One region of the Rhizobium sp. USDA 4016 genome, then DNA from elsewhere that is predicted to be linked to it. Evidence: riboswitches for the same ligand, from Rfam matches in the RefSeq annotation. Region 1 holds a riboswitch; the other holds the start of a gene.
What was found. Region 1 has a riboswitch for S-adenosylmethionine ahead of metA (homoserine O-acetyltransferase MetA). Riboswitches for the same ligand answer to the same signal wherever they lie in the genome.
Positions count from the first base shown of each region.

Region 2: it holds a riboswitch for S-adenosylmethionine, as region 1 does, so the genes downstream of both, ACZ9DP_RS32820 (O-succinylhomoserine sulfhydrylase) here and metA (homoserine O-acetyltransferase MetA) in region 1, are expected to answer to the same signal.

Region 1 covers NZ_JBWCCY010000004.1:4,201,634-4,217,638, forward strand. Annotated here, with positions in the region: gene ACZ9DP_RS36510 (ABC transporter ATP-binding protein) at 1-506, opposite strand, end outside; gene ACZ9DP_RS36515 (efflux RND transporter periplasmic adaptor subunit) at 508-1,848, opposite strand; gene ACZ9DP_RS36520 (hypothetical protein) at 2,117-2,434, opposite strand; gene ACZ9DP_RS36525 (ABC transporter ATP-binding protein/permease) at 3,107-4,942, opposite strand; SAM riboswitch at 5,097-5,174, shown strand; gene metA (homoserine O-acetyltransferase MetA) at 5,237-6,160, shown strand; gene ACZ9DP_RS36535 (aldose epimerase family protein) at 6,285-7,307, shown strand; gene ACZ9DP_RS36540 (GntR family transcriptional regulator) at 7,419-8,192, shown strand; gene ACZ9DP_RS36545 (SIS domain-containing protein) at 8,189-9,220, shown strand; gene nagA (N-acetylglucosamine-6-phosphate deacetylase) at 9,220-10,371, shown strand; gene ACZ9DP_RS36555 (SIS domain-containing protein) at 10,387-11,115, shown strand; gene efp (elongation factor P) at 11,171-11,740, opposite strand; gene epmA (EF-P lysine aminoacylase EpmA) at 11,892-12,953, shown strand; gene ACZ9DP_RS36570 (lysine-2,3-aminomutase-like protein) at 12,953-14,005, shown strand; gene ACZ9DP_RS36575 (acyl carrier protein) at 14,269-14,520, shown strand; gene ACZ9DP_RS36580 (acyl-CoA dehydrogenase family protein) at 14,520-15,701, shown strand; gene ACZ9DP_RS36585 (amino acid--[acyl-carrier-protein] ligase) at 15,707-16,005, shown strand, end outside.
Region 2 covers NZ_JBWCCY010000004.1:3,450,450-3,466,454, reverse strand. Annotated here, with positions in the region: gene phoR (phosphate regulon sensor histidine kinase PhoR) at 1-413, shown strand, start outside; gene ACZ9DP_RS32845 (GcrA family cell cycle regulator) at 521-1,054, opposite strand; gene ACZ9DP_RS32840 (aspartate aminotransferase family protein) at 1,475-2,674, shown strand; gene argF (ornithine carbamoyltransferase) at 2,716-3,633, shown strand; gene ACZ9DP_RS32830 (Hsp33 family molecular chaperone) at 3,727-4,722, shown strand; gene apaG (Co2+/Mg2+ efflux protein ApaG) at 4,723-5,115, opposite strand; gene ACZ9DP_RS32820 (O-succinylhomoserine sulfhydrylase) at 5,338-6,522, opposite strand; SAM riboswitch at 6,569-6,647, opposite strand; gene ACZ9DP_RS32815 (2'-deoxycytidine 5'-triphosphate deaminase) at 6,721-7,815, shown strand; tRNA gene ACZ9DP_RS32810 (tRNA-Gly) at 7,860-7,933, shown strand; gene ACZ9DP_RS32805 (methyl-accepting chemotaxis protein) at 7,996-9,993, opposite strand; gene ACZ9DP_RS32800 (transporter substrate-binding domain-containing protein) at 10,691-11,563, shown strand; gene ACZ9DP_RS32795 (tellurite resistance TerB family protein) at 11,560-11,973, opposite strand; gene ACZ9DP_RS32790 (thermonuclease family protein) at 12,036-12,776, opposite strand; gene ACZ9DP_RS32785 (S24 family peptidase) at 12,788-13,453, opposite strand; gene ACZ9DP_RS32780 (response regulator) at 13,557-14,204, opposite strand; gene ACZ9DP_RS32775 (hypothetical protein) at 14,294-14,692, opposite strand; gene ACZ9DP_RS32770 (DUF952 domain-containing protein) at 14,811-15,164, shown strand; gene ACZ9DP_RS32765 (quinone-dependent dihydroorotate dehydrogenase) at 15,161-16,005, shown strand, end outside.

The sequences.
Region 1 (16,005 bases):
GCAAGCAGCAGCAAAGGCTCGGATACCAGTGCCCGGGCGATGGCAACGCGTTGTTGCTGCCCACCCGACAATTCCGCCGGCCTGTGCCCGGCCCGCTCAGTAAGCCCGAGCTTGGCCAGCATGGCGAGCGCGCAGCGCCGCCGCTTGCTTGCCCACATGCGGCGATAGACAAGGGGCAATTCCACGTTCTCAAGCGCGCTGGCGCGCGGCAGCAGATTGAACGACTGAAAAACAAAACCGATCTTGCAATTGCGGATCGCTGCAAGTGCGTCGTGATGCATGTCGCTGACATCTGCCCCGTCAAGACGGTATAGACCTTCGGTTGCGCTGTCCAGGCAACCAAGAATGTTCATGAAAGTCGACTTGCCCGATCCGGAGGGGCCCATGATTGCCACGAATTCGCCTCGCCCGACTGTCAGGCTCACACCATCAAGCGCCCAGACCAGCCCATTCCCCACGCCGTAGCCGTGGCGCAGTCCCTCGACCTCGATCAGTGCGGCGGCCATCTCACTGCAACCGAAACTTGATCAGGACGGAAGAGGTACGATCTTCCCCGCCTGGCGTTTTGGCGAGCTCGGTGATGACCTGCTGCCCTTCGCTGAGATTGCCTGCCAAAACCTCGGTTACGCGTCCATCGGTCGTACCGAGACCGAGCGGAATTAATTCGGGCTTGCCGTCAGGGGCCAGGACAAATACGTGCCCGGGAACGCCTGGCTCCGCAGTGCCTTCAACGCGTTCCGCTATCACGGCTGCGCCGTCTTGCCCCGCCGTCTCACTCCTTGGCCGGAAGCGCAGGGCGGCATTGGGCACGGTCAATACATTTTGCCGTTTCGCCACCACGACGCGCAGATTGGCAGTCATGCCGGGCAGAAGCAGCTCTTGCGGGTTCGCGGCGGCGATAACGGCGATGTAAGTAACGACGTTCTGGACGATCTGCGGTGCCTTGCGGATCTGTTTCACCGCTCCGGTAAAGGTTCGGTCCGGATAAGCGTCAACGGTGAACGTGACGGGCTGCCCGACAGCGAAGCGGCTGATATCCGCTTCGACGACGGAGGCCTCCACCTGCATCTGTGTCAGGTCCTTGGCGATGGTGAAAAGGACGGGCGTTTGCAAGCTCGCGGCCAGAGTCTGGCCGCCACTGACAGCGCGATTGACCACGGTACCGGTAACGGGCGCGCGAATATAGGTGCGGTCGAGATCGATTCGAGCTTGGCGCATTACCGCCTCCCTCTGCTTCACCTGCGCCAGCGTGTTGGCAAGGTGCGCATCAGCCATGCTGAGCGCCGCCTGCGCTGCACGAACGGCTGCAGCTTGCGAAAGTTCATCCGCACGCGCCGCACTCGCCAGCGCCATGGAAGACTTATAGATGGTGTTATCGCGCAGCCATTCGCCTGCCGCGATGATCTTGCGCTCGGCCAAGGGGCGCTTGCGCTCCACTTCCTGCGCCGCACCGTCCTGCGTGACTTGGGCGCTCGTCGTCTGTGCAGTGGCGGAATCGTATCTTGCCGACGCAGTCTCGAGTTCGGCTTGAACCCGTTCGATCTGTGCATGCTGTATTGCAACCTGGGTCTCGGCCATTTCTAGCTCGGCCTCAGCCTGCGCCAATTTGGCTTCGTAGATTTCCGGCTCGACCCGCGCGATGACCTGGCCCTGGAAAACCCTGGAATTGAAATCCGCGTACAGCTCCTTGACGCGTCCGGAGACTTGGGAGCCGACTTCCACCACCACCAGCGCATTAAGCGTACCTGCCGCTTGAACGGTCGTCGTGATGTCGCCACGCTCAACGGCTTGCATGCGGTAGACGGGTGTAACGTTCTTGTCCGACGCGGATTTCACCAGCGTCGACATGTGGCTGAGGCTCGCAGAAATCTGGGAGAAGGCCGATGATGGCGATGGCACGACCACATCGCTCGGCATCGCTGTCGCGCCGAGGACTGCCGTCGTAAACAAAACGCTGCGCATCATGTTCAGACCTGCCTCGGAGCCGGGAAAGCCCCGGCCCTTTGTCTGGTTCGGAAAAACGAGCGACGCGGGGAGGCCACTTGCATGGGTTATGGCCTGGCCATGGAACCCGCTCGTATGCTGCTCCCGAGTTGACCTTGCTCCTCGCCTGCCTTTACTTCTTGCACTGACCGGGGTTGCCCGTGCAGCTTTCTTCCGTCTTGTTGCCTATGTTGCCCTGTCCCTGAGCCGTGTCCTGCGTTGCCGTACCGAAGGCATTGCCGTTAACGTCCTTAGTGGCCTCGTTGCACTGGCAGTCCGGAGTCGAGCCTGTCTTCGTGCAAGAGGCGACGCCAGCATCCCCGCAAAAATCAGTGCATTGGGTTGCCGATACGCCGGGACATAGGTTCTGTGCGTGTGCGCTGCCGAACATCATCATTCCGCTGATGAATGCTGCGGCTGCGCTTGCCACCAACAAATCATGCCTTGACATCGGGGTCTCCCTCATAAGCCAGAGTGTTCGGTTCACCATACGCGCTGATCAAGTCATCTCTGGCGCTGACCTTCGGCGTGATGAAGTAGCGGTCCGATCCTGGATGATCGGCCGAACTCTGATTTCATAATTTGGCTGCATTCGTCGCTCAGAGGGCGATGGTGACATGGCTCTCTGAGAAAATAAGACAGCACGACTTCGTTCGGGGGAAGAAGGATTCTATCCTTCGCGAGTTCAAACTTCTCGACACGGCCGCTATTCGCCGCCGAATCTAAGTTGTTCCCCATGAAGTACTGTCATTGAAGCGCAACATTATAGACTATTATGAAATTTAATCAATTAATACATATGGTAGTATCCGTACTTCCTTCGAGCTACGCTTCGAAACTTCACCAGAAGATTTTAAATGATTAGATAATTGTGCAGTCGGTCGCGATGGTAGTCGACAGCCGATGGCTCGCAACGAGCCGATGGAAGAAGACGGGTGGGGGCGTATGAGGTCATCCAGGCAGACGACGAATAGCTGTGCTCATGCTCTCTTAGTTCGATCGCAGAAATTAGACCGGTGGCAACACCGCCTGGGTTCCGTCCTGACGAGGAAAAACGTCCGCCCTTTGTCAGATCGCGCAGGTCTTGTCTGTCCTTGGTTCGAACGCATGGTACTGCGACTGTTCAAATGACCGGTGCAGGTGCGTGCGCCGTGCCAGTTCCTGCTGCCGGAAAGGCCGACTGCTCGATCTTCGCTGCCAGTGGATGCAAATGCAACTCGCGCGGATTGAAGGTTTCGAGGTAGGCCTCGGACCGTCCGATATAAACCATGGTGGAATCGGATAGCGTCGCCAGCAGCGCCATCAGGGTTGATTGCCATTCCGGCTCAAGGCCCTCCAGCACTTCGTCGAAGATGATCCAGCGCGGCCGGGCCAGCAGCAAGCGGGCAAAGCCGATCCCCTTCTGCTCATCGGAGTCGAGCATCTTATCCCAGCGGGCCCGCGTATCGAGACGCGCAATAAGGTGGCTAAGGCCGGCTTTCTGGAGCGCTGCTTCGACGTCCTCGCTGTTGTAGGTGTCCACCGGTTCCGGGAAGGACAGCGCTTCGCGCAACGTGCCACCGGGCACATAGGCGACTTCTGGAACGAAAACCATGCCGTCGGCGGGCGGCAGCCCTATCTTGCCGCTGCCGCAGGGCCAGAGCCCTGCAAGCGCCTGGAACAGCAGCTTGCGGTTCACATTATGATCGCCGTTGATCATGACCTTCTCGCCGGCTCTGATCGTGACATCCGTCTCGCGGACGGCAAAGCCGCCGCACAGATCGATCTCTTCGCCGAGCTTGGCGGCGATCATGAGGTTCTTGAGGGTCAGCGTATCTGCGTTATCCTCGTAGGTGATCGCATTCTTCGGATTGATGGGTTCGTCCATGCCGTGCAAGGCATGGCGGAAATCGGTCACGCGCATCAGCGTGGCGCGCCACTCGGCGATCGCGGCGAAATTGGCAACATACCAGCGCAGGGCGGTATTCACCTGGTTGAAGGCGCCGACGGACATCATCAGTTCGCCGAAGGTCAGGCTGCCTGAAAAATAGGCGGGAGCCGCGACGATGATCGGGACGACGATGACCAGCCAGCCGTAACCGGCCGAAACCCAGGTGAGGTTGGTGCTAGCCATGGTCAGCCGCTTCAGGATGGCAAGTACCGAAGTGATATCCTCATTGATCCGCCGGCGTTCGTTTTCCTCGCCGCGGGCCACGGTAATCGCCGGCATGTTCTCGTTGGCATGCATCAGCGAAAAGCGAAGCTCCGCTTCCTTGGAGAAGCGGTCGGCATTCAAGATCACCAGCTTGCGGCCGACGATCTGGCTGAGGATCGACGCGGATGCCGCATAGAAGATCGCGGCCCAGACCATATAGCCCGGAATGGCAAAGGCGTAGGTGCGAAAATGGAAGACGAAGCCGCTCGAAAGCTCCCAGAGAACGCCGATGAAACTGACGAGCAGGATTGTCGACTGGATGAGGCCGAGCGTGAGGCCGGTCGTGCTTTCTGCAAGGTTGCGGGCGTCTTCATGCAGCCGCTGATCCGGGTTGACCCCGATCAGGCCGGTTGAGGCGAGACGCAGCGCACGCTTGCGCTTCAGCCAGTGATCCACGAGGTCGCGGGTCAGCCCTTCGCGCATATAAAGCGCGGTCATCTGGTTGAGCCACGCCTGGCCGACGTTCATGAGCAATAGCGAACCGGCAATCAACGCGAAGACCTGGAGCTGATGGAAGAATTCGCCGACGTCGCGGCGCTGCAGGGAATCGTAGAACGGCGCGTTCCAGCGGTTCAGAATGACCTGGCCATAGGCCGTCGCCAGGATCACCGCGAGCAAGATCGAGGCGAGAAGCAGAATCTTTCCGCGGACCTTGGAATCCCAGAATGCCGCAAACATCAGTTTCAGGCGGTATCCGAGGCTCAGATCGTAACCTACTCTATCCTGCCCTTGAATGCTCGGCCTGCCTTCGACGTCGTCTGCCATTATGTCCTTCCATGCGGACCATGATGATGCTTGATTAACATGGTGACGCGCCCTGTCCATCAACAGATTCTACCAGTCATTAACGCGTGAGTTACCTTGGTTCAACGCGCCCCTTCAGAATTGCGATTGATTCGCGTGGGCTCCGGCGCTATTTAGTGTTCTCCGTGGTGATTTGGCCGGCCGGCTTGCAGCCACGTTAAATAAGTCGCTAAAGGGCCGCGTGCGGACCGGTAGCGATTCTTTCGCCGCCGGTTTTTTATTTGCCGGTACCTTTTGTTTTGTTGAGTGACCGCAATGCCCATCAAGATCCCCGATACTCTGCCCGCTTTCGAGACCCTCGTTCATGAGGGCGTGCGGGTGATGACCGAAACGGCGGCGATCCGTCAGGATATCCGCCCTTTGCAGATCGGGCTTCTCAATCTCATGCCGAACAAGGTCAAGACGGAGTTGCAGATGGCGCGCCTTGTGGGCGCCTCGCCGCTTCAGGTGGAGCTCTCGCTGATCCGCATTGGCAACCATAGGGCCAAGAACACGTCCGAAGACCACCTGCTTGCTTTCTACCAGACCTGGGAGGAGGTAAGGCATCGCAAATTCGACGGCTTCATCATTACTGGCGCACCGATCGAAACTCTGCCTTACGAGGACGTGACCTATTGGACGGAGATGAAGAAGATCTTGGATTGGACCGAGACGAACGTTCATTCGAGCATGAATGTCTGCTGGGGCGCAATGGCGGCGATCTACCATTTCCACAAGGTTCCGAAATACGAGCTGAAGGAAAAGGCGTTCGGCGTCTATCGCCATAAGAACCTCAAGCCTTCATCCGTCTACCTCAATGGCTTTTCCGATAACTTCGAAGTGCCGGTTTCGCGCTGGACCGAGGTCCGGCGCGCCGATATCGACAAGTCCTCAAGCCTCGAAATCCTCATGGAATCCGACGAGATGGGCGTGTGTCTCGTGCACGAGAAAAAAGGCAAGCGGCTCTACATGTTCAATCATGTGGAATACGATTCCACATCGCTTTCCGACGAATATTTCCGCGACGTGAATGCCGGAGTGCCGATCAAGATGCCGCATAACTATTTCCCGCATAACGATCCGTCGCTCGCACCGCAGAACCGCTGGCGCAGCCATGCGCATCTGCTCTTTGGCAATTGGATCAACGAAATCTACCAGACGACGCCCTATAATCTCGACGAAATCGGTACAAAAATCTGAACTGCAGCCGCCGCTGACCTCGTTGCGGCGGCGTTTCTTTTTTGGTGTTTTGACGGTTGCGGTCCTCAACAAATGGAGGCAGGTTCGCGGGCCTGAAACGAACACAGATTTGGGATGGCGAACTATGTCGGAAAAGCTCGAACGGGAAGTTTTCGGGACGACGAAAGACGGCGAAACCGTCTATCGCGTCGAGATCAAGGGCGGCGGCCTTACAGCCAAGATCATGACTTGGGGGGCAGTCATCCAGGATCTGCGGCTCGACGGCCATGATGCGCCTCTCCTGCTCGGCTTCGACGACTTTGCCAGCTATCCCTCCCATTCCTCCTATTTTGGTGCAACGCCCGGCCGCTGTGCCAACCGCATCGGCGGTGGCAAGTTTACCCTCGACGGCAAGGCCTATCAGCTCGAGCTCAATGAAAAGGGCGTTTCGCATCTGCACGGCGGCAGCGACAATATCGCCAAGCGCAACTGGACGATTGTCGAGCACGATACCGACCGTGTCGTCTTGAAGATCGTCGACCCGGACGGTCGCGCAGGCTATCCAGGCAACTGCACGGTCCAGGCGACTTACCGTGTGCATGGCCATGGCGAATTCTCGGTCGTCTACGAGACGACCACCGACCAGCCGACGCTCGCCAATCTTTGCCAGCACGCCTATTTCAATCTCGACGGCCGCGAAGATGCGCTCGGCCACGATATCATGATCGCTGCCGATCATTATCTACCGACTGACGAGAAACAAATCCCGACCGGCGAGATCCGCCAGGTCGAAGGCACGGTCTTCGACTTCCGCGAAATGGCCCCGATGAAGCGGTTCGATGACGGCGAGCAGGCGTTTTACGACCACAATTTCTGCCTTTCGACGGAACGCACGGCCAAGCGCTCCGTCGTACTGGCACGCAGCGTCAACTCCGGTGTCTCGCTGGAGGTTAGAACCACCGAACCGGGCATACAGTTCTATGCCGGTTTCAAGCTCGACGTTGCGGTCGCGGGCATCGGGGGGCGGAAATACGGGCCCTTCGCCGGCTTCTGCCTCGAAACGCAGGTTTGGCCGGATGCGATCAATCACGAGGGCTTTCCGAATGCGGTGCTGCGCCCAGGCGAGGTGCTGCGGCAGGAAACGGATTACATCTTCACGAAAAGCTGATCTTCGCGGACATTCGATCACTCATAAACCTTCGTGCGCCACGAGGGTTTTTATCTTTGCGGCAGAGATTCAGCTTGAAAAGTGGTTCTAAATAGGTTCTATGGTTAATCCATGGATAGAACCAGTCTGGTAGCGGAGCTCAATGCCCGCGGTCTGCGCGACGAAACGATGACGGGACCGCTCTACAAGCGGCTGGCACTGGCGTTGACCGGCCTCATTCAGGAAGGCCTTCTCAAGCCGGGTGCAGCCCTTCCCGGAGAGCGCGATCTCGCCGAAGCTCTGAAGCTCGGCCGCGTGACGGTGCGAACCGCCTATCGTGATCTGATGGCATCCGGCGCATTGGAATCGCGTCACGGCAGCGGTACCTTCGTTTCCAGTAAGGTGGAGCGCATGGAGCAGCCGCTCTGGCGTCTTTCGTCTTTCTCGGCCGATATGCGCTCACGCGGCCGTTCGCCGGCGGCAAGGATATTGTCCCGCACGATCAATTCGCCATCGCCGGAAGAATCCTTCCTTCTCGGACTTGGGCAGGATGAGGCCGTTCTGCGCCTGGATCGTCTGCGCCTTGCGGATGGTTTGCCGCTGGCGATCGAGCGGGCGGTTGTGCCGGTCAAGTTCCTCGGCGGCAATGCCGGTGGCGAGGGATCGCTTTATGATGCGCTGGCCGCAAACGGCCACAAGCCGGTGCGTGCTCTGCAGCGGCTGACCGCCGTGACGCTCGATCCTTCATCAGCCTCGATGCTGAATGTAAAGACCGGTGCGCCAGCACTCTTGATCGAACGGATTTCGCGCCTGGAAGACCAGCGCGTCGTTGAATACACCCGTTCGCACTACCGCGGCGATGCCTATGATTTCGTGGCCGAACTGAAAATTGGAGATGACCTATGAGTGAGAACCAGTCGCTGATGCTGCAGGAGGCGGGCCAGTCGCCGGACGTGGTCGCGACGCTCCTTCAAAAGGAGAAGCCGGTTTTCGCCGAAATCGCCAAGCTGTTTTCCTCGGTTCGCCCGAGCGTGGTGACGACGGCAGCGCGTGGCTCTTCGGACCATGCCGCAACCTTCTTCAAATATCTCTTCGAGATCACTGCCGGTATTCCCGTCGCTTCCGTCGGCCCATCGATCGCTTCCGTCTATGGTGCGGCTCTACAGTTGAAGGATGGTGTTCACTTCACGGTTTCGCAATCCGGCGCCAGCCCGGATATCGTTGCCCTTCAGGATGCTGCCAAGCGTGGCGGCGCGACGACGATCGCCGTTGTGAACGTCACCGACAGCCCGCTTGCAAAGCAGGCAGATATCGTTCTGGACCTCAATGCAGGTGCGGAAAAGAGTGTTGCCGCGACGAAGTCCTTTATCGCCTCGGTTGCCGCGCTCGCCGGTGTCACGGCTGCGATTGGCGGTACGGCCGATCTGCAAGCCTCATTGGAGAGGTTGCCAGAGGCTCTGTCGGCGACAGCTGGTATCGATACGGCTGCCGCAGAAGACGTGCTCTTCAATGCAACCTCGCTTTATACGGCAGGCCGCGGGCCAGCTTTGGCGATCGCGCTCGAGGCCGCGCTGAAAGCCAAGGAAACGTCCGGCCTTCACGCGGAAGCCTTCTCGCTGGCAGAGCTGATGCATGGCCCGATGCGCCTCGTTCAGCCGGGTTTCCCGATCGTCGCCTTCATGCCCGACGATGCGGCCTATGCCAACAACGTTCAGGCACTCGAGCGATTACAGAAGCTCGGCGCAACGACGGTACCGTTCTCGGCGCAGCCGCTTTCCGGCGTCAATCTGCTCGTGCCGACGACGGGCAACGGCTTACTCGATCCGCTCGTGTCGCTTCTCGTCTACTATCGCCTGATCGAGTCAGTTACGCGCCGCAAGGGTTTCGATCCAGACAAGCCGGCGAACCTGCTCAAAGTCACGGAGACGATATGATACCCCGCAAGATCTTCACCGGTGCCCGGATCTTCGACGGCGAGAGGTTCCACGACGAAAAGGCGCTGATCGTTGCCAATGGCCGGGTCGAAGCCATTGTCTCGTGCAACGACTTGCCCGAAGGCGAGACGATCTTGCTTGACGGCGGAGTGCTTTCGGCAGGTTTCGTCGATGCGCAGGTGAATGGCGGTGGCGGGCGCATGCTGAACGATGAGCCGTCGGCAGCTTCGATGTGTATCATTGCTGACGGTCACCGGCGCTACGGTACGACGGCGCTGCTTCCAACGCTGATCACCGATACGGCAGATGCGACGGCGGCTGCGATCGAGGCCGCGAAGGATGCGGTTAAAACCCATCGCGGCGTGGCCGGTCTTCATCTGGAAGGTCCGCATCTGGCGCCTGCCCGCAAAGGCGCGCACCTGGCCGAACTGATGCGCCCGGTCGAAGACAAGGATGTCAAGGCTTGCATCCGCGCCCGTGAGGCGATCGGTACGCTGCTCGTGACGATGGCGGTCGAACAGGTGACGGTCGCTCAAGTTCGCGAACTGAGCGAGGCTGGCATCATCGTCAGCATCGGCCATTCGGATTGTTCGAGCGAAGCTGCAGAAGAGCGTTTCGATGCTGGTGTACGCGGCGTCACCCATCTTTTCAACGCCATGAGCCAGATGGGTCACCGCGCACCCGGTCTGGTTGGCGCGGCAATCGACCATCCGTCGACGTGGTGCGGCATCATCGCCGACGGCCATCATGTCGATCCAAAAGCACTGCGCACTGCACTTCGCGCCAAGCGCGGGGAGGGCAAGCTCTTCTTCGTGACGGATGCCATGTCGCTGGTTGGCTCCGAAAAGGATAGCTTCATGCTGAACGGTCGCACCGTACGGCGTGAGAAGGGGGGCTTCTGCTCGAAGCTGGTGCTTTCGGACGGCACACTTGCCGGGTCGGATGTCGATATGGCGTCGACCATCCGCTATGGCGTCACCTATCTTGATCTGACGCTTGCCGAGGCGCTGCGCATGGCAACGCTCTATCCGGCCCGGTTTCTCCGGCTCGATGGTTATGGCCATCTTTCGCCGGGAGCGCGCGCCGACCTCGTGCATCTGACGGATGCGATCGAAGTCACCGCCACGTGGATCGACGGCGAGGCGGCCTGAAGCAAAGGAAATGCCATGACGGCGGTTACGGATGCCTATTTCTCCAATCTGATCGGCCGTCTCGAGGCTTTGAAGAAAAGCCTTGCCGAACCCATGGCGAAGGCCGCAGCAGTCATTCTCGATGCGGCGCGTCATGACAAGCGCGTTTACGTCTTCGGCACGGGCCATTCGCATATGCTGGCCGAGGAGGTGCATTATCGCGCCGGCGGTCTTGCGTTCACCGTGCCGGTTCTCATCGGCTCCGCGATGCTGCATGAGGGGGCGGTCATCAGCTCGGTCTATGAACGCACGCAAGGCCTCGTTCGGCCGGTGCTGGAGCGCTACGGGATGCAGCCAGGCGACGTCATCATCATTGCTTCGAACTCGGGTGTGAATGCCGCACCAATCGAGGCCGCGGACTATGGCCGCGAGATCGGCGCCAAGGTGATCGCTGTTACCTCGGTTGCCTATTCGAGCGCGATTGCCAATGGCCGCCGCCGGCTCGTGGATATCGCCGATGTCGTGCTGGATAACGGCTTGCCGCCCGGCGATGCCGTGCTCGATCTGGCTGGAAGCAGTCTCAAGGTGGGCCCGGTGTCGACGGCTGTCGGAGCAACAGTGCTGAACGCAATCTTCGCTGAAGTTGCGTCAGTGCTTTCGAAGTCCGGCGACGCACCAGTCTATCTCAGCGCCAACATGCCCGGAGCTGCGGAGGTCAATCAGCGGCTGGTGAGAAAATACCGGCCGCGCAACCCGCATCTGTAATCAAAACAGAAAGGCCGGCATTAGGCCGGCCTTTCTGTCTGATATGTCCGAAGGATCAATCCTTGGCGCGTTCGACGTAGGAGTTGTCTTCCGTTGCGATAACGACGCGCGTGCCCGCGTTGATATGCGGCGGCACCAGGGTGCGCACGCCGTTCGAAAGCATCGCTGGCTTATAGGAGGACGACGCCGTCTGGCCCTTGACGACCGGTTCCGTCTCGGTGATCTCGAGCGTGACGTGACGCGGCAGCTCGAGTGCCAGCGGGATGCCTTCATGCATCGACAGAATGCAGGTCATGCCTTCCTGGAGGAAGGCCTTCTGGTCGCCCATTGTTTCGTTGTCGACGACAACCTGATCGTAGGTCGCCGGGTTCATGAAGTGGAAACCTTCGCCGTCTTCATAGAGATACTGGAAGTTCACATCCTCAACGAAAGCGCGCTCGACCTGCTCGGTCGTGCGCCAGCGCTCGGAAACCTTTACGCCGTCGACGATGCGGCGCATGTCGACCTGGGTGACCGGCGTACCCTTGCCGGGGTGAAAGTTCTGCGCGGTGAGAACGACGTAAAGTTTGCCGTCTACGTCGAGAACGTTGCCCTTGCGGACCGAAGAGGCGATGACCTTGACCATAAGACTTCCTTGTAACTCGGCTTTTGGCGTCGTAGAGGGATTGTCTGGATGGTCCCGATGACGCCAATTGTTTTTCGTTGGGGCGCAACTAACCTAAAATCCGGCAAAACGCCAGCCCTCGTGTTGGCGAGCCTGGTGATGAAAGCTGAGAATGAACCTTACCAGCGCCAAAGCGTCTCCTTGGTGGACCCCCAGCGTCCACGCGGACCGCCGCCCCTTCCTGATTGGGCGGAACGCGATCCAGGCGGCGCTGCGCGGCTTCTTCGCGCGCGAGGATTTCATCGAGGTAGATACTGCGACGCTGCAGGTTTCGCCCGGCAACGAGGCACATCTGCACGCTTTTGCAACCGAGGCGCTGACGACGGACGGGCAGGCGACATCCTTCTACCTGCACACCTCACCGGAATTTGCCTGCAAGAAGCTGCTCGCCGCCGGTGAGCAGCGCATCGCCTGCTTCGCGCATGTCTATCGCAACCGCGAACGCGGCCCATTCCATCATCCCGAATTCACGATGCTGGAATGGTATCGCGCCGGCGAAAGCTATGAAACGCTGATGATGGACTGCGTGCGGATTCTGGCGCTGGCCGCCGAAACCGTGAAGACGCCGAAGCTGACCTATCGGGGCGCCGAAACCGACCCCTTCGCCGGACCTGAACGCATCAGCGTCGCAGAGGCGTTCGAGCGCTATGCGGGCATCGACCTGTTGGCGTCGGTCGCCGCCGATGGTTCGACGGATCGGGAATATCTGGCTTCCGAACTACGCCGGAACGGCATGCGCGTCTCGGCCGACGACGGCTGGGCGGACCTCTTCAGCCGCGTCCTGGTTGAAAAGATAGAACCCCACCTCGGTTTCGGCCGCGTGACCATTCTGGATGAGTACCCGGTTTGCGAAGCGGCACTCGCCCGTCCCTCGGCACGCAATCCGCGGGTTGCGGAGCGTTTCGAGCTCTATGCCTGCGGCGTTGAACTGGCGAACGGCTTCGGCGAACTCACCAATGCGACAGAACAACGCCGCCGCTTTGAGCTCGAGATGGCAGAAAAAGCGCGCGTCTATGGCGAACGCTACCCGATCGACGAGGATTTCCTCGATGCGCTTTCGATCATGCCCGAGGCAAGCGGCATCGCGCTCGGCTTCGACCGGCTGGTCATGTTGGCGACAGGAGCCTCGCGCATCGACCAGGTGCTGTGGGCACCGGTTGCGGAGTATCGCTGATGAATATCGTCCGGCCGATCAAAAGTGTCGTTGACCTGTCGAAAGCCAGGTTGTTGGCCGATCGCGACCGGCTGGCACTGGAAGAGGTCGCTGCACGATATGCGATCGCCCTGACGCCGACCGTCGCTAAGCTGATCGATCGAGCCGACGTCGACGATCCGATCGCGCGTCAGTTCGTGCCGGATGCGGCCGAGCTTGTCGTAACACCTGAAGAGCGCGCCGACCCGATTGGTGATCATGCGCACAGCCCGGTTGAAGGCATTGTGCATCGCTATCCGGATCGCGTGCTGCTGAAGGCCGTGCATGTCTGTCCGGTCTATTGCCGCTTCTGCTTCAGGCGGGAGATGGTCGGTCCTCAAGGTCTCGGTACGCTCGATCCGGCGGCGATGATGGCTGCTTTCGACTATATCCGCAGCCATCCGGAGATCTGGGAGGTGATCCTTACAGGCGGCGATCCGCTCGTCCTTTCGCCGCGACGGCTGGAAGAGATCATGCGGGAGCTTGCGGCCATCGATCACGTGAAGATCGTCCGGTTCCATACACGCGTGCCTGTTGTCGATCCGCAGAGGATCGATGCGACGTTGATCGCCGCGTTGAAAGCGAGCGGCAAGACGACTTATATAGCGCTGCATGCCAACCATCCGCGCGAAATGACGATCGAAGCCCGTGCAGCCTGTGGCCGGCTCATCGATGCCGGGATCGTCATGATCAGTCAGTCCGTGCTGTTGAAGGGCGTCAACGACGATGCCGGCGTTCTGGCGGACCTGATGAAGACCTTCGTCGAGACGCGCATCAAGCCTTACTACTTGCATCATCCCGATCTGGCGCCCGGCACCAGCCATTTCCGGCTGACGATCGAAGAAGGCCAGAAGATCGTTTCTTCGCTGCGCGGCCGCATCTCAGGCCTTTGTCAGCCGGCCTATATCCTTGATATCCCAGGTGGCCACGGAAAGGCAGTGATTGGCGAAAATTCTGTCCGGAAGACGGCGGATGGTTGTTTTTCCGTACTGGATTACCATGGCGTAGAGCATTGCTACCCGCCTTCCGAGTGACGTGAAGACACGTGGCGTATCATTTCTGCACTTTCAGCCTGGACACAATCTTGGCGCCTGAGACAGGAGTAACGCCTAAGTGTCTGTCAAGAAAAAGATAAAGGCCATCGAGGCAAGGTACTCCCTAAAATTTTAACTGCGAGTCTTCCTCATATTTAACCAGACAAGTTAGCGGAATGTTTTGTTTTCCGGCCTAAAGAACGCTCATGATGAAGGCGATAAATCGCCACTCGGGATCATGACAATCTTGGAGGTTGCTAAGGATGAACAAGACTATCCGCGAACTGCTCGCCAAATTCGGCAAGCTTCCTGTTCCGATCGATCAGCTAGCCGACGATGCCGATCTCTATGCGGCCGGCCTGACATCCTTTGCTTCCGTGCAGCTCATGCTTGGCATCGAAGAAGCCTTCGATATCGAATTCCCGGACAATCTCCTCAATCGCAAGTCCTTTGCCAGCATCTCCGCGATCGAAAAGACCGTCGATATCATCAAGGACAACCGGAAGGTCGCGTGATGAACTTTCCGGTCAAGATCACGGAACAGAGTTTTACCGTCAGAACGGCGCGCGTTGCCGAGATCGCCGCGAAATATGCCGACGCCGTCGACGCCGAAGGCCGCTTTCCATGCGAGGCCGTCGATGCGATGAAAGCCGAGCGCCTGCTCAGCATTCAAGTGCCGCGCCACCTGGGTGGCGAGGGGGCTTCGACGACCGAAGTCGCCGAACTCTGCTCCGTTCTTGGCCAGGCTTGCGCCGCAAGTGCGATGGTCTTCGCCATGCACCACATCAAGCTTTCAAGCTTGGTCGAGCACGGCACCGAAAGTGAATGGCATGCGGGCTTCATGCGGCGCATCGCCGCCGAGCAGCTTTTGATCGCATCGGCGACGACCGAAGGCGGGATCGGCGGCAATCTGCGCAACAGCATCTGCGCCATCGAGGTCAGCGGCGACAGCTGCCGTCTCGAAAAGGACGCGACCGTGATCTCCTACGGCTCGCATGCCGATGCGATCCTCATAACCTCTCGCAGCCATCCGGACGCAGCACCCTCGGATCAGGTCCTGACGGCGTTTCTCAAGGACCAGTACACACTTGAGCGCACGCATATCTGGAACACGCTGGGCATGCGCGGCACCTGCTCCGACGGCTTCCTCTTCAAGGGGCAAGCGCCTGCCGTTCAGATCCTGCCGAAGCCTTTCGCCGAAATCGCCGCACAGTCGATGCTCGCTTCGTCGCATCTGCTGTGGAGCGGCGTCTGGTATGGCATTGCGGTCGACGCCGTCTCCCGCGCTCAGGCCTTCGTGCGTGCCGCCGCCCGTAAATCTCCTGGTGTTCCGCCCCCCGGTGCGCTGCGGCTCGCCGAAGTCTCCACTCTGCTGCAGATGGTGAAGTCGAACGTCGTGGCGGGTCTCAAGGCTTACGAAGATGCCAAGTCCGATCCGGACAAGCTTTCCTCGATGGGCTTTGCGGTGGCCATGAACAACGTGAAGATCGCTTCGTCGGAAACGATCCTGGAGATCGTCAACCACGCCATGCTGATCTGCGGCATCGTGGGCTACAAGAACGGTACGCCCTTCAGCCTTGGCCGGCATTTGCGCGACGCTCATTCCGCACAGCTCATGATCTCGAATGACCGCATCCTCGGCAACACGTCGAGCATGCTTCTCGTCCACAAGCAGGACACTAGCCTACTGGGGTGACAGTCATGGATATGCAGACCTCGTTTCTAGACCGGCTCTTCGAATCCGGTCTACTGATCGATACCGGCGTCGACGGTCTTTATGGCCGTAGCGGACAGTTCGAAGACGTGATCACCGCCTTCGAGCGCCTGATCGACAAGTTCGGCGGTGCGGATGGCGCAGAAGCCATGCGCTTCCCGCCGGGCATGAACCGCGCGCTTTTCGAAAAGAGCGGCTACATGAAAAGCTTCCCGCAGCTTGCGGGCACCGTCCACAGTTTCTGCGGCAGTGAACTCGATCACATGAACCTGCTGCAGTGCATGGA
Region 2 (16,005 bases), 750 kb from region 1:
GGGACGCGCTGGTGCCGCTTGCCACGGAGGTTGGAGTCGAGATCAATCTGCACCTGCCGGAGGGTAAGGCGGAGGTCCTCGGAGACCGCGACGAACTGGTCCAGGTTTTTGAAAATCTCATGGAGAATGCATGCAAGTACGGCCAGGAGGGCAAGGTCGTCGATGTCCACGTCAAGAATGCATCCGGTGAGGCGGTTGAAGTCAGCATCGCAGATAAGGGCCCGGGCATTCCCGCGGAGCATGTGCCGCGCCTCACGGAGCGGTTTTATCGCGTCAATATCGAGGATAGCCGCTCCAAAAAGGGCACCGGTCTCGGTCTGGCGATCGTCAAGCATATCCTGACGCGTCACCGCGCACGGCTGATCGTCAAGTCCGAAATCGGTAAGGGAACGGAGTTTACGGTGCGTTTCTGACGACGTAAGCCCTGGAATATTGGTCGTGGATTTGACGCCGAAGTCTCGATTGCCAGACGCAAAAAAAAGGGCCCGCGAGGACCCGTTTCCGTTTTTACTTACCCGGCTCAGCTTGCGCGGGCTGCGGTCCGGCGGCGTTCGTTGACCGGCTGATAGGCAAGGCGCTGGTGATAGCTGCAATAAGGGGAAGAGTCCGGGCTGTCGCAGCCGCAGAAGTGGAAGTCGTCCTTCAGCGGGTCGCCGACCGGCCACTTGCAGGTACGCTCCGTGAGTTCCGTCAGACCGAGACGGCGGGAGATCGGCACGACAACGTTTGTGGCCGGACGATAGTCCATCTCCTCCATGAGATCGATTTCGACCTCTTCCTTGAGCATCGTCGCGCCCTGCTGGCGCGTGACGGTGCGGGTCGCCATCCGCGATGCATAATTCGGTGCGCGGACAGCCGAAGTGTTGCGCTTCGGCGCGCGTGCCGTCGTCGTCGCGCCGCCGGCCTTGGCGCGGCCCGGAAGGCTAAGCCTGTGGACCTTGCCAATGACCGCGTTCCTGCTCACTCCGCCGAGTTGCGCCGCGATCTGGCTCGCGCTCAACCCTTCGGACCAAAGCTTCTTGAGTTTTTCGACACGCTCGTCTGTCCAGTTCATGCCCTGTCTCCGCCGTTTAGCGTTGTGAAGGCAGAATCCCTCACCCTTGCTCCGGATACGTCCGAAGCAGGAAACGCCTGACCAATTGTGGTGACTAGTTCCGCCGCATGCAGTCTAGTAATTGAGTTTTAACCTAGTGTGAGGCTGACTCCGTGACAAGAGTCGCGGGAATCCGGATGAATCGAATTTCAAGTTTTCCCCAACTTGCTTCCCGAGCGAGTCATTTCTGCAACATTAGCTGTTGATAAATAGCTCGCCTGATCGCCTGCCGGCCGCACGCGCCCAAATCCGCAGTTTTGTTGACATTGCGGCGCGAAACGTAAATAGTGGCCCTCGCCGCCGAAAGGCGGCATTTTTAATTTTTCGGGCCTGGTTTTTAGCCGGAGTCCGGTTGCCCTAACGACGACAGGAGACCGCGCCATGGCTCAAGCCGCGCCGCTATATGACACCTATTCTCGCGCCCCTCTGCGGTTCGAGCGAGGTGAGGGCGTGTGGCTGATCACCGAGGGTGGCGAGCGATATCTGGATTTTGGCGCAGGCGTTGCCGTAACATCCGTCGGCCACGGCAATCCGCATGTCGTTGAAGCCCTGAAGGCGCAGGCCGACAAGGTTTGGCATCTGTCGAACATCTATGAAATTCCAGGCCAGGAGGCGCTTGCCAAGCGGCTGACCGACGTCACATTCGCCGACAAGGTGTTTTTTACCAATTCCGGGGCCGAGGCGCTGGAATGCGCGATCAAGACCGCGCGCCGCTATCAGTATTCCAAGGGCCATCCAGAACGCTTCCACATCATCACCTTCGAAGGCGCTTTCCATGGCCGTACGCTGGCGACGATCGCTGCCGGCGGTCAGGAGAAGTATCTCGAAGGCTTCGGCCCCAAGGCACCGGGTTTCGATCAGGTTCCGTTCGGCGATATCGAGGCGGTCCGCGCCGCGGTTACGGATGCGACGGCGGGCATCCTCATAGAGCCGGTGCAGGGTGAGGGCGGTATTCGTCCGGCGACAAACGAATTCATGAAGGCGCTCCGCCAACTCTGCGACGAGAAGGGCCTGTTGTTGATTCTCGACGAGGTTCAGTCCGGCGTCGGCCGCACAGGCAAGCTCTTTGCCCACGAATGGTCCGGCGTCACGCCGGATATCATGGCGGTGGCGAAGGGCATCGGCGGCGGCTTCCCGCTCGGCGCCTGCCTTGCGACCGCAGATGCCGCTTCCGGCATGAAGGCCGGCACGCATGGTTCCACCTATGGCGGCAATCCGCTTGCCATGGCGGTGGGCAGCGCAGTGCTTGACGTCATCCTGGCCGACGGTTTCCTGCAACATGTGCGCGACGTGGCGCTCGTCTTCCGCCAGGGCCTTGCCTCGCTGAAGGACCGCTATCCGGATGTTATCGAGAATGTGCGCGGCGAAGGCCTGATGCTCGGCATCAAGGCAGCCGTCCCGTCTTCCGAACTGCTGCAGGCCATTCGTGCTGCTCATCTTCTGGCCATTCCGGCGGGCGATAATGTCATCCGTCTCCTTCCGCCTCTGGTCGTCACGGCCGAGGAAGCGCGCGAGGGGCTTGCCCGCGTGGAGCGCGCTGCCGAAAGCATTCGCGCCGCAAAGACCAAGAAGACGGCTTGAACGGATAGACGCCTCTCAAGGGGCATACAGGTAAGAACGACATGGCTTCCCCCAAACACTTTCTCGATCTCTCGGCGGTAACCGCATCCGATCTCAGGTCCATCATGGATGATGCGATCGTACGCAAGCAGGCCTTCAAGGCCGGTAAGGGCGATAAGCCGCTCGCAGGCAAGATGCTGGCAATGATTTTCGAGAAGCCCTCGACGCGCACACGTGTTTCCTTCGATGTCGGCATGCGCCAGCTTGGCGGCGAGACGCTTTTTCTCTCCGGCACGGAGATGCAGCTCGGCCGCGCGGAGGCGATCGGCGATACCGCCAAGGTGCTCTCGCGTTACGTCGACGCGATCATGATCCGCACCACGGAGCATCACCGCATGCTGGAACTTGCCGAACGCGCGACGGTGCCGGTCATCAACGCGCTGACGGACGACACACACCCCTGCCAGATCATGGCCGACATCATGACCTTCGAGGAGCATCGCGGTCCCGTCAAGGGCAAGACGATCGCCTGGACCGGCGATGGTAATAACGTGCTGCACTCGCTGGTCGAAGGCGCTGCCCGTTTTGGCTATCGCATGAACATGGCCGTGCCTCTTGGTTCCGAGCCGAAGGATCACTATCTGAACTGGGCCCGCAACGAGGGCGCCCAGATCATGCTTGGCCATGATGCCGACCGTGCGGTCGAGGGTGCCGATTGCGTGGTAACCGATACCTGGGTCTCCATGAATCAGGAACATCGGGCCCGCGGTCACAACGTTTTCCAGCCCTATCAGGTCAACGCGGCTTTGATGGCAAAGGCCGGCAAGGATGCATTGTTCATGCATTGCCTGCCCGCCCATCGTGGTGAGGAAGTGACGGACGAAGTGATCGACGGCCCGCAATCCGTGGTTTTCGATGAGGCGGAAAACCGTCTTCACGCGCAAAAGTCGATTCTTGCATGGTGCCTGGGTGTGATCTGAACCATACTGGGCGCCACCTTTGGCCTGATGGCCTCGTGGCCGCGCGAGTGGAAAGACTTCTGGTCTGCCGCTCGGACTACTAGGAGTAAGACCATGGCAGAAACCGCAAGTGCTCTCGGCGAGTTCGATTTCGCCGGTGATGATCACGTTGTCCCGTTCCAGGTAGAGGGCCTCGATGTGCGCGGCCGCGCCGTCCAGCTCGGTCCCATGCTGGATGCGATCCTCGAGCGCCATCACTATCCGGCACCCGTTGCCCGGCTCCTCGCCGAAGTCATTGTGCTGACGGTGCTTCTCGGGACGTCGCTCAAGTTCGAAGGCAAGTTCACGGTGCAGACCAAGGGCGATGGCCCTGTCGATCTCCTCGTCGCTGATTTCTCGACGCCGGAGAACGTGCGTGCCTATGCGCGCTTCGATCAGGCCCTGCTCGACAAGGCAGTCGCCGCCGGCCAAACCGAGCCGGAACAGCTTCTTGGCAAGGGCGTGCTGGCTTTTACCATCGACCAGGGTAAGTTCAGCCAGCCCTATCAGGGCATCGTCGCGCTCGACGGTACCTCGCTTGAGGATATTGCCGGCACATATTTCCGTCAGTCGGAGCAGATCCCGACACGCGTCCGCCTGGCTGCCGCCGAATTGTTTGACCGCGACGAGGCGGGTAAGCCGCGCCACCGCTGGCGCGCCGGCGGTCTCGTTGCGCAGTTCTTGCCGGAAGCGCCGGAGCGCATGCGCCAGCCCGACCTCCACGGCGGCGACGGCGATAACGCCGCGCTGGCACACAAGGAAGACGACGCCTGGACCGAAGCGCGCGCGTTGGTCGACACCATCGATGCGGACGAACTGACGGATCCGCAAGTCGGAATCGAACGCCTGCTCTTTCGCCTCTTCCACGAGCGTGGCGTGCGTGTTTTCAGTACCCGGGCAGTTTTCGACCGCTGCAGCTGCTCGCGCGAGAAGATCAAGAATGTGCTGAAGGGCTTTTCGGACGACGAGATCGACGCCAGCCAGGAGAATGGCGAGATTGCCGTTACCTGCGAATTCTGTTCCACGACCTACCGGTTTGAGGTCGTGGAAGTCGCATCGGCTGCGGAATGATCAATTCAGCACTCTGAGCAGCCCGGGAGAATCCAGCGAGAAGGCGGGTATTTCGACGTCGAAAAGCTCGCCGTCCTCCGTTTCCATCTGGTAGTGCCCGAACATGAGGCCGGAAGGCGTATCGAGCGGACAGCCGGACGAGTATTCGTAGGTGTCGCCGGGTTCCAGCCGGGGCTGCTCGCCGACGACCCCAGGACCGGTCACCTCGTCCACCAGGCCGTTCTGATCGGTGATGTTCCAGTAGCGATTGATGAGCCGTACTGTCAGGTCCGAATTATTGCTGATCACGATCCGGTAGCCCCAGACATAGCGATCATCATCCGGATCGGATTGCTCCTCCAGATAAAAGGGCTCGACGACAACTTCGATATCTCGTGTGAGGGCGCGGTACATGCCTTACACCATAGCCAAGATATGTTACCCGTATCTTATACAGCGCTCGATCCGTCAAGAAACGGCACATGCATCATCCTTCAAACCGCGATGATTGCACGTCGTTTCGAACATTAATCCTAATTTTCGAAGTTAATTCCCGTATTAAAGCGAAGCTCTTGCGCCATTTCTTAGGTGGAGCATGCGGCCGGACCGGCAAGGTCCGGCCGTCGCTATCGCAGGTCAGGACTTAACCTTTGAAAGAGCCTGAGCGAAATCTTCGATCAGGTCATCAGCATCCTCGATGCCGAGCGAAAGGCGAACGGTGCCGGGCGAAATGCCTAATTCCGCGCGGGCGTCATCGCTCAGGTTCTTGTGCGTCGTGGTTGCCGGATGCGTGATCAGGCTCTTGGAATCGCCGAGATTGTTCGAGATTTTGATGATATCGAGCGCATTCTGCAACGCGAAGGCTGCTTCCTTCCCGCCCTTCAGCTCGAATGCGACGAGTGTCGAGCCGCCGGACATCTGCTTGGCGATGATATCGGCCTGCGGATGATCCTTGCGGCCCGGATAAATCACCTTGGCCACTTGCTTCTGTTCGGCAAGGAAGTCCGCGATCCTGGCGGCACTCGCTGTCTGCTGTTTGACGCGCAGCGGCAGCGTTTCGATGCCCTTCAGAAGCGTCCAGGCATTGAAAGGCGACATGGCCGGACCCGTGTGGCGGAAGTAGTCGTGCAGGTTTTCGTCGATCCATTCCTTATCGGAAAGCACGACGCCGCCGAGGCAGCGGCCCTGGCCGTCGATATGCTTGGTCGCGGAATAGACGACGATATGGGCGCCGAGTTCCAGGGGCTTCTGGAAGAGCGGCGTTGCGAAGACGTTGTCGACGACCACCTTGGCGCCGATCTCGTCGGCGAGCTTGGCAACGCCTGCGATGTCGACCACTTCCAGCGTCGGGTTCGTCGGGCTTTCGAGGAAGAAGACCTTCGTCGCCGGGCGGATCGCCTTCTCCCAGTTTTCGAGATAGCGGCCGTCGATGAGCGTGCATTCGATGCCGTATTTCGGCGCAAGCGTTTCGACCACCCATCGGCAGGAGCCGAAGAGCGCGCGGGCGGCAACGATATGGTCGCCGGCCTTCAACTGGCAGAGGATCGCCGCGGTGACAGCAGCCATGCCGGAAGCGGTGGCGCGGGCGTCTTCGGCGCCTTCGAGCGCGCACATCCGCTTTTCGAACATATCGTTGGTCGGGCTTCCGTATCGGGCATAGATGAAGCCGTCCGTCTCACCCTTGAACCGGGCTTCCGCCGCTTCAGAGGTATCATAGACGAAACCTTGCGTCAGGAAGATCGCTTCCGAAGTCTCGCCATATTGCGAGCGCAGCGTCCCTTCGTGAACGAGTTGGGTTGCCGGGCGCCAAGTCTTGCTCATGCCATCACCACCTTCAAACAACAAAAAAACCGGCCGCAAAAGCAGACCGGTTTCATACCCGGTCTTTTTAGCCACTTCTTTAACGTGGCTGCAAGCCGACCGGCCAAATCACCACGGGATAAAGCTGCAATACTGCTGTTAGCTTCTTGCGTCAATTCCTTGAGTTTGGTTTTGTCTGAGGCAAATTATGGATGGAGCATGATGGCTCGCGAAACTGGAATCTTGGCCGATCGCGCAATTGCTGCGCTGTTTGAAACGGGCCGCCTCACGAGTGAGCGGGAACTGGATCGCGATCAGATCCAGCCGGCCAGCCTGGACCTGCGCCTGGGCGCCAAGGCGTTCCGCGTCCGGGCAAGTTTCATGCCGGGTCCCTCGCATCTCGTTGCCGACAAGCTCGACCGGCTGAGCCTGCACGTCATCGACCTCTCCGAAGGTGCCGTGCTCGAAACGGGTTGCGTCTATATCGTGCCTCTCATGGAGCGGCTCGATCTTCCGGCTGAAATGTCCGCCTCGGCCAACCCGAAGAGCTCGACTGGCCGCCTCGACATCTTCACCCGTGTCATTACCGATTACGCGCAGGAATTCGACAAGATTCCTGCCGGTTATTCTGGCCCGCTCTATCTGGAAATCAGCCCGCGCACGTTCCCCGTCGTCGTGCGCCGTGGCTCGCGCCTCTCGCAGATACGGTTCCGGGTCGGGCATTCGATTCTCGGCGAGCCGGAACTGCAGGCGCTGCATGATGCGGAAACGCTGGTCGCAAGCGCCAAGCCGAACGTTTCGGGCGGCGGCATTGCGCTGTCGATCGACCTGGCAGGCGACAAGGATGGCCTGATCGGCTACCGCGGCAAGCATCACACGGCCGTCGTCGATGTCGATAAGAAGGCCGAGCACGATATCTTCGATTTCTGGGAGCCGCTTTACAGCCGCGGTCGCAACGAATTGATCCTCGATCCGGATGAGTTCTATATCCTCGTTTCGCGCGAGGCCGTGCACGTTCCGCCGCACTACGCAGCCGAAATGACGCCCTTCGATCCGCTCGTCGGCGAGTTTCGCGTGCATTACGCCGGCTTCTTCGATCCAGGCTTCGGCCACGCGCCTGCCGGCGGCATGGGCAGCCGCGCCGTTCTCGAAGTCCGCAGCCATGAAGTGCCCTTCATCCTCGAGGACGGCCAGATCGTCGGCCGCCTGGTTTACGAGCACATGCTGGAGAAACCCGAAAGCCTTTATGGCTCCGGCCTTGGATCGAACTACCAGGCCCAGGGTTTGAAACTCTCGAAGCACTTCCGCATCTGAGAGCCTTGACACCGCCACCCATCTGTTGGAAGGCTTCCGTCATCGCGGGTGTAGCTCAATGGTAGAGCAGCAGCTTCCCAAGCTGAATACGAGGGTTCGATTCCCTTCACCCGCTCCAGCTGCTCACGATCCACAGGTGGGACGCCTATAAACGATTGGGCGGGCTCTAGCCGCCCGCTCTCAAAATTCTGTCCAATCGGCGTCCTTGTTTTCCGAAGCGCTGTTCATGCCGAATGCACCGGCAAGCGTCTGGCCAAGTGCGCGTGCAGGCGAAGCGGCGGGCCGCGTGCTCACTGTCGCCACGCGGATTGCGGGTTTTGATACCGGCGCCGGACGGGTCACCGCAGGCCGTGCTGGTGCTTGCGGCATCGGACGTGCCGCTGCGATGAAGCTATCCGTTCCGCTCAGCTTGAACTGGCCTAGCAGTTCGTTCAGCGCGGCGGCCTCCGTTGCCAGGCTGTGGCTTGCTGCCGTGCTCTCTTCGACCATGGCGGCATTCTGCTGTGTGCCCTGGTCCATGGTGTTCACGGCCGTATTGATTTCCTGCAGGCCTGTCGATTGCTCACGGGAAGCCTCCGCGATCGCGTGGACGTGCTGGTTGATCTCCTGCACCTCATGAACGATGGCGTCGAGCGCCTTGCCCGTTTCGCCGACAAGGGCAACGCCGGTCTGGACATGTGTACCGGAATTGGTGATCAGCGACTTGATCTCCCTTGCCGCATTCGCCGAACGTTGCGCCAGTTCGCGCACTTCCTGAGCGACGACCGCAAAGCCCTTGCCCGCTTCGCCTGCACGTGCTGCCTCGACGCCGGCATTCAGGGCGAGCAGATTCGTCTGGAAGGCGATGTCGTCGATCACGCCGATGATATTGCTGATCTCGGCCGAGGACTGCTCGATCTGCTGCATCGCCTTGACGGCATGGCGGACGACTTCGCCGGACTTCTCGGCGCCTGCGCGGGTGCGGGCAACGAGTTCGCTTGCTTCCTGCGCGCGGCGGGCGGCGTCCTTTACAGTCGTTGTGATCTGTTCCAGCGCGGCAGCGGTTTCCTCCACCGATGCGGCCTGCTGCTCCGTGCGCTTCGAAAGTTCGTCGGCCGATGAACGGATTTCATTCGCCCCCGCGCCGATCGCCCGCGCATTGGCGCCGACTGTACGCATGGCCTCGTTCAGCTTTTCGACCGAATGGTTGAAGTCTTGGCGCAATCCATCGAGATGTTCTGCGAACGGAACATCGATATGCGAGGCAAGATCGCCCGATGCGAGACGGCGCAGCCCGTCGCCGAGCGCCTCTGCCGCGCCGGATAATTCCGCCGCTTCGCGAGCCTTCTGGGCTTCGCGCTCGCGGCGTTCGCCATCGGTCAGGTTGCGATCGACTTCCGCCTGGGCTCCGAGCTGGATGCGCTCGATCGCGTTGGTGCGGAAAACTTCGAGCGCTTCTGCCATCTGGCCCACTTCGTCGCGGCGCTCGAGGCCCGGTACATCGCCGTCGGTCTCGCCTTCGGCAAGGCGTGTCATTCGCTCACGAAGCTTCGCCATCGGCGACGTGATGCCGGCCTGTGCAATGACGATGCCGAGCGCGATGGCGCCGATAACGGCCGCCGCGATTATCGCAAGGCAGAGATTGATGCGGTCATTGACGCTTGCCGAAACGGCGTCCCCGCCATCGTTGAGCATCGACATCAAGGCATCGTTATTCGCCGTCATCTTCGGTGTCAGTACGGTGAGCTTGGCGTTCAGCTGAGCGGCCGCAATTTGGGCTCCGGCGCTGTCGCCAGACTTGCTCATTTCGGCAACCTTGTTTGAGATCGTTTCTATTTCGGCGATTCCGATGAGAATATCGTCTATCGCCGGCTTACGGCTGGGCACCAGAACGGCCGCCTCGTTAAGACGGTCACGCGCTTGCGGCAGCTTGCTCGGTGTGGAAAGCGCGGTATGGAAAGCGGGCGTGCCCGCCTTCAGGCTCGCCAGCCTCGTGGTCTGCAGCACGGCGGCGACGACAGACGCGCTGGCGCGCGAGCCTTGCATGGCCGCCAATGCTTCATGGTCGATGAAGGCGCTGTATGTCGCATCCGCATGACGGAACTCGGTGATGACGTAAATCAAACCGCCCATGGCGATCACCCCCAGAAGCATGAGGATGGACATGATCTTGGTTCGAATTTTCAGGTTCTTCAGCAGTGTTCGCATGGAAAATACCCGCTTTCTTAGGCCTTCTGCTTGCCCGGTATTCTGGAAAATCAATGGTTCGAAACTCGGCATAGAGCTGCGGCATGTTCGAAATGATCTGGTGAGGCTCGACGTCCGCGTCATGCAGCCGGCTGAAAAAAAGCCGTCGTCGTCTGCGGCATAAGAATCGATATTGCTTAACGGTGGCCTAACGTTCAAAGCCGATCCCCAGTAATTCGAGGCGCGCATTTCGTGCAATTTCCTATGCTCGAATCTCGCTCGGTGTATGAGGCGTGTTGTCCCGGAAGAAGGGGTTCGTCCGGGGCTTCTAGCACGGCTCGCCACGCGGTGGCGCACAGCATGAGCCAGCCGAGCGGCGCCCGAACCATCGCAGCCGGGTCGCCTGTTTGCCGCTGTCAATCTTTCATTTCGCCCGAGCAGAATGAAGAGGGTATAGCCCTAAAAGACGGTGAAGAGATCGATGCCGACAGGATCGGCTAGGCGGGATGAGGAGGCCGATCTCGGCATGCCCCTTTTGTCGGACCGGATGTCCGTTGCCGCGCGTCAAAGCCGAGGATACCCATCTGCCGTACCTCGACACCGCCGTTTGCCATCGTCGAGACGGTGCGGCCCGGCGCATATTCCCCGAAACGCATGACTCTGATACACGGATCACCGAGCGACAATGCCCCGACCCCACGAGCCGGACATGAGACAATCTTTCCTCGCCTCTATAAGGTTTAAGGTTTTTTTTACCTTATTGCAATTAGTAGTTGCATTATCTGCTGCGCCTGGCTTTGCGCAGCAGACGCCGTCGTCGCTGCCGCTGCTTTTTGATGCTCGCGAAAGACTTGCCAAGCCGGACCTTTCGTCGCTCGTCCGCCTCCGCTTTCTCACCTCCGTCGACTTCCCGCCTTTCAACTTTACCGATCAGAACGGCAAGCTGGCCGGTTTCAATATCGATCTGGCCCGCGAGATCTGCGATGAATTGGAAGTTGCTGCGAAATGCGAGATCCAGGCACTGCCCTTCGCCGATCTCAAGGAAGCGCTTGCAGCCTCCCAGGGTGATGCCGTCATCGCGGGACTGGCCGTAACCTCGGACTTGCGAAAGCAGTTTACCTTCACCCGTCCCTACCTGATGCTGCCGGCCCGCTTTGTGCGCAATGCGAAGGCAGAGATCAACGGGAATACCGCCGCATCGCTCTCCGGACGTCCGGTCGGCGTCGTCAAGGCGACGGTCCATGAGGCCATGCTTGCCGCCTTTTTTCCGGCAATAAAAGCCGTGCCTTTCGAGAACAAGGAAGCGATGCTTACCGCTCTTAAGGATGGCAAGGTGGATGCCGCCTTTGCCGATGCGCTGCAGCTGTCCTTCTGGGTTTCCTCCCAGGCGTCAGCAAAATGCTGTGCGCTCTTCGACGGCCCTTATCTGTCGGAGCAGTTTCTGGGGGAAGGCATGACGATCATGCTCCGCCAGAACGACGGCGTATTGACCGCAGCGCTGGACCACGCGCTTGCAGCGCTTTCCAGAAACGGCCGCCTGCAGGAAATCTATTTGCGTTTTTTCCCTTACGGGCTCTTTTAACCCCTGCGGAAGCGAGCGATCGCACTGCGTTCGATGGCAGCGCAGGTGAGCTTGTCGAGTTCCAGCCTGTCGCGGAGCATGCTGAGCAACCGAAGCTCCTCGGCCTTGACCGAAAGGTCGGCGGAGGCGACTTCGACAGCAAGTGCATAGGCGGTATCGTAGAGCCGCGAAGGCAGCGTGTCCTTCACCGTTTCCAAAACGACATCGAGGCCTTCCGGTCCGGCCAGCAGCGATGCGCAGTCGCGGGCAATCGAAATCAGCTTGTCGTGGTCGAAATCCTTGAAGACCGGCAGAAAGCCGATCAGCTGGCCGATGCGCTCCATTTCCCGGTCGTTCATCGTGCTGTCGACAGCGGATGCCATCACCATCACGTAAATCAGCGCGTCATGGGCGGAAAGCGGCTTGTTCATTCGGTCATTCCCTCTGTTTCGGCAGGAGTTTAGGAATTGCCGTGCGCCATTACAAGGGATCGCTAGATCGGATCGAGAGGATTGTCCGGCGGCGGTCCGGGCGGCAACGTCAGCGGCGCGCCCTTGCGCGGATCCTCGCCATAGACGCCTTTCTTCTCCGCTTTGGCCTTCGCACCGGCTTCGGTCAGTGCCGATCCGGGAGCCGCATCCGCCCAGCCGTTTTCGACGAGCCATTGGGAAAGGTCCTGCGCGCCGATCTTGCAGGAGGCGGTCGCAATACCGGTCCAGTTGGCATCCTCCAGATCGCAGGTGACCGAGCGCAGCCGCAGAAAGAGCCGGAAATTCGTCTTCGCCAGCATGCCGCAAGGCCATTCGTTCCCATCCGGTTCTTTGCAGACTTTGTCGGCCTGTGTCGGAACGATACCGGCAAGGCGCAGCGTCCTGTTTCCGAAGGCGAGAATGCCTGCACTCTCGGCGACCGGCCTCGGCAATGTCGCGGCCCTCTGCGGCTCCGGCTTTGGTTTTTCCGGCCCGGCGGTGGCAACCCGTTCCAGCGGCTTGCCATCCGTCTGCGCTGGATAAAATCGGCTCGCTTCATCAACCGGCCGCGCGCTCATGCTGATCTTTGGATCGGGAAGGGCAAGCGGCGGCTTTGGAGTCTCCTTGGATTCGGCAGTTGTGACGGGTTCTTCGCTCGCGGTTGCCGCCGCGTCCGGTTCGACAAATCGCTCCCTGCCTGCCGCCAGCATCCCAGCGACGATTGTTATTCCCGCAACAGCTGTCAGAAGTGCTGCAGGCCGCATGGAAGATTTTCCTATTGGCTGGCCCAGATAATGCGCGCGATCCAATCCACATCGGAAAGCTCGATCGTCCGGTTCGGATGTTCGGGATTGAGAGACATCAGTTCGATGGAGCGCGGGCTCTGGCGCAGCAACACCTTTGCCATCACTTCGCCCTCGCGCGTCTTGACGACGACGCGATCGTTGCGGCGCACCTGCGCGCCCGGCTCGACGATCAGCACGTCGCCGTCGCGATAAAGCGGCGTCATGCTGTCGCCCTGCACTTCGAGCGCATAGACACCAGCCTTCTGTGAGGGGGCCGCTGGAAATTCCACCACATCCCATCCCTGGCCTGCCGGGAAACCGCCGTCGTCGAAAAAGCCACCCGCACCGGCCTGTGCGAAGCCGAGCAGGGGAATGGAGCTTCCCTGCGGCGGGAATGCGCCGTCCGGCAGCCCGGACAAGCTGATTGCCGGCCGCATGAAGCCCATGAACTGCTCCATGGTGGCGCCTGTCGCATCGAGTACCTTGGCAATCGATTCCGTCGAAGGCCAGCGCAGGCGGCCATCGGCAGATAGCCGCTTGGATTTGTTGAAGGAGGTGGGGTCGAGACCGGCCCGGCGCGCAAGACCAGACGGCGTCAGATCATGCCGTTCGGCAAGCCTGTCGATCGCTGCCCAAATCTGCTCGTGTGACAGCATCTTGCCTGATCCTGCGCTCGGTGCCGCTCTCCAATCGGCAGGAAGACTAACGCCAAGCTTTCTCAGAGTAAAGAAAAAAGAGGAATAAAATCCTGTTCTGGAGTCAGGCGACCATCGCCATGTTGATCTTGCCGAGCTGGATGACGGCCTGCGTGCGGCTGTCGACGTTAAGCTTCAGGAGGATGGCCGAGACATGCGCCTTGATCGTCGCTTCGGAAACGCCGAGTTCGTAGGCGATCTGTTTGTTGAGCAGACCCTCGCCGAGCATGGTGAGCACGCGGCTTTGCTGCGGCGTCAGCGTGTGCAGGCGGTGAATGAGATCGGCCACGTCCGGATCCTGTTCATGGCCGTCGCGATAATTCTCCGGCGTCGCAATATCGCCGGCAAGCACCGTCTGGATGCTGCTGCGGATATCTTCGATGCCGGACGATTTGGAAATGAAGCCGGAAGCGCCGAGTTCCAGCGCGCGGCGGATCGTTGTCGCGTCGTCGGTTGCGGAAACGATGACGATCGGCAGGCTGGCGAATTCGGCGCGCAGCGCCATCAGCCCGGAAAAGCCGCTGACGCCCGGCATGGCAAGATCGAGCAGCATGATATCCGCGTCCGGATGATCGGTTGCGGCAGCACGCGCGGCCGAGAAATCGCCAGCTTCCACGATCGCGTGCTGCCCCTCCATGCCGGTCACGGCCTGGCGCAGCGCATCCCGGAAAAGCGGATGGTCGTCCGCAATGATGATCGTCTGTTCCTGCATCGAAACCCCCTCCCAAGAGCTCGATTCCATCCCCTCATGTGCGAGGCTTCGCGCCGCACATGCCTTCCGCTTCATATTACTACATCAAATCAGGTCTTCTGCGGAAGAGGCGCGGACTTTTCTTCCTCCTGGAATTGCTTCACCATACCCATGAAGCTTTTCATCATTCGCTCCATGATGCTGATCGAGCGGTCGATCTCGGCATCGGTGGGCAGCGCCTTGTTGACGATGCTCTTGTTTTCGAGCGCAGTCACGCGGTCGGAAAGCCTGTCGAGTTCGTCGTCATAAGCTGCGCGTTCGTCCGCCGCCATGCGGCATACCAGCGAACCGTCCTTTTCCTCGCAAAGCGCCATCGCGCCCGTATGTTTGTCGAGGCGGACGAAATGGTCGCCGCTGCGCTCGAGCTGGAAGCGCGCAGGGTCCGGCTCGGCGGCGAGTGCTGTCAGCGGCAGAAGAATTGCGGCAATCCCGATTGCGATCGTCTTCATGATTGATCCTCCGGATTTCTGTTGCGGCTATCCTGTTTTTCATGGGGGAGCCGTGGACATCGCCGTTCCTTTCCGGCAAAGCGCTCACCTACAGCATCAGCCATTGCATGAGGCCATCATGAGCGTGACACCCGTCGTTTACAAGATCGTGACCGAGGCTCTCTGGCAAGAAGCCAGGCAAAGCGGCGTTTTTCACGGCGCAGGCATCGATCTTAGGGACAATTTCATTCATCTCTCGACGGAAAAACAGGTGCGGCAGACCGTGGCGCTGTTTTTCGCAGGCCAGCCGGGCCTGCTGCTCGTTGCCATTGATAGCGGCAAACTCGGCGACAAGCTGATTTTCGAACCCTCCAGGGACGGCGATCTTTTCCCGCATCTTTATGCCGAACTGCCGCTTTCGGCAGTTATCTGGGAAAGGCCGCTGCCGCTTGATGATGCCGGACAGCATATCTTCCCGGAACTCCTGTCATGATTGGCGCGTTCAAGTACACTGCCCGCAAGGGGCTCTTCCTCTTCGATCCCGAAACGGCGCACGGCATGTCAATCGCCGCGCTTAAATCCGGCCTGGTTCCCGCCTGCCGTATTTCGCCTGATCCGCGGCTGGTGCAGACGGTCGCCGGCCTGACCTTCGAAAATCCGCTCGGCATGGCGGCCGGTTACGACAAGAATGCCGAAGTGCCGGAGGCCCTCTTGAAGCTCGGTTTTGGCTTTACCGAGATTGGCACGGTGACGCCCAAGCCGCAATCAGGCAATCCGCGCCCGCGAATCTTCCGCCTGGTGGACGACGAAGGAGTTATCAACCGCCTCGGCTTCAACAACGAGGGCCATGACGCCGCCTTCCGGCGTCTGTCGATGATCCGCGGCCCGGGCATTATCGGCGTCAACATCGGCGCCAACAAGGACAGCGAAGACCGCATCGCCGACTATGTGGCAGGCATCCGCCGTTTCTATTCGGTGGCGCGCTATTTCACCGCCAACATCTCCTCGCCGAATACGCCGGGCCTGCGTGACCTGCAGGCACGTGAGAGCCTGGCTGCTCTTCTGTCCGCCGTAATTGCCGCCCGCGATGAAGAGGCCGCGAGATCGGGCCGGAAAATCCCGGTCTTCCTCAAGATTGCGCCCGATCTCACCGAGGAGGGCATGGACGATATCGCCGCCGAAGCGCTCTCCCATGGGCTGGAGGGCCTGATCGTCTCGAACACGACGCTCGCCCGCGACGGTCTGAAGGATCAGCGCCAGGCGAAGGAAGCGGGCGGTCTTTCCGGCAAGCCGCTTTTCGACAAGTCGACCGCGGTTCTCGCGAAAATGCGCAA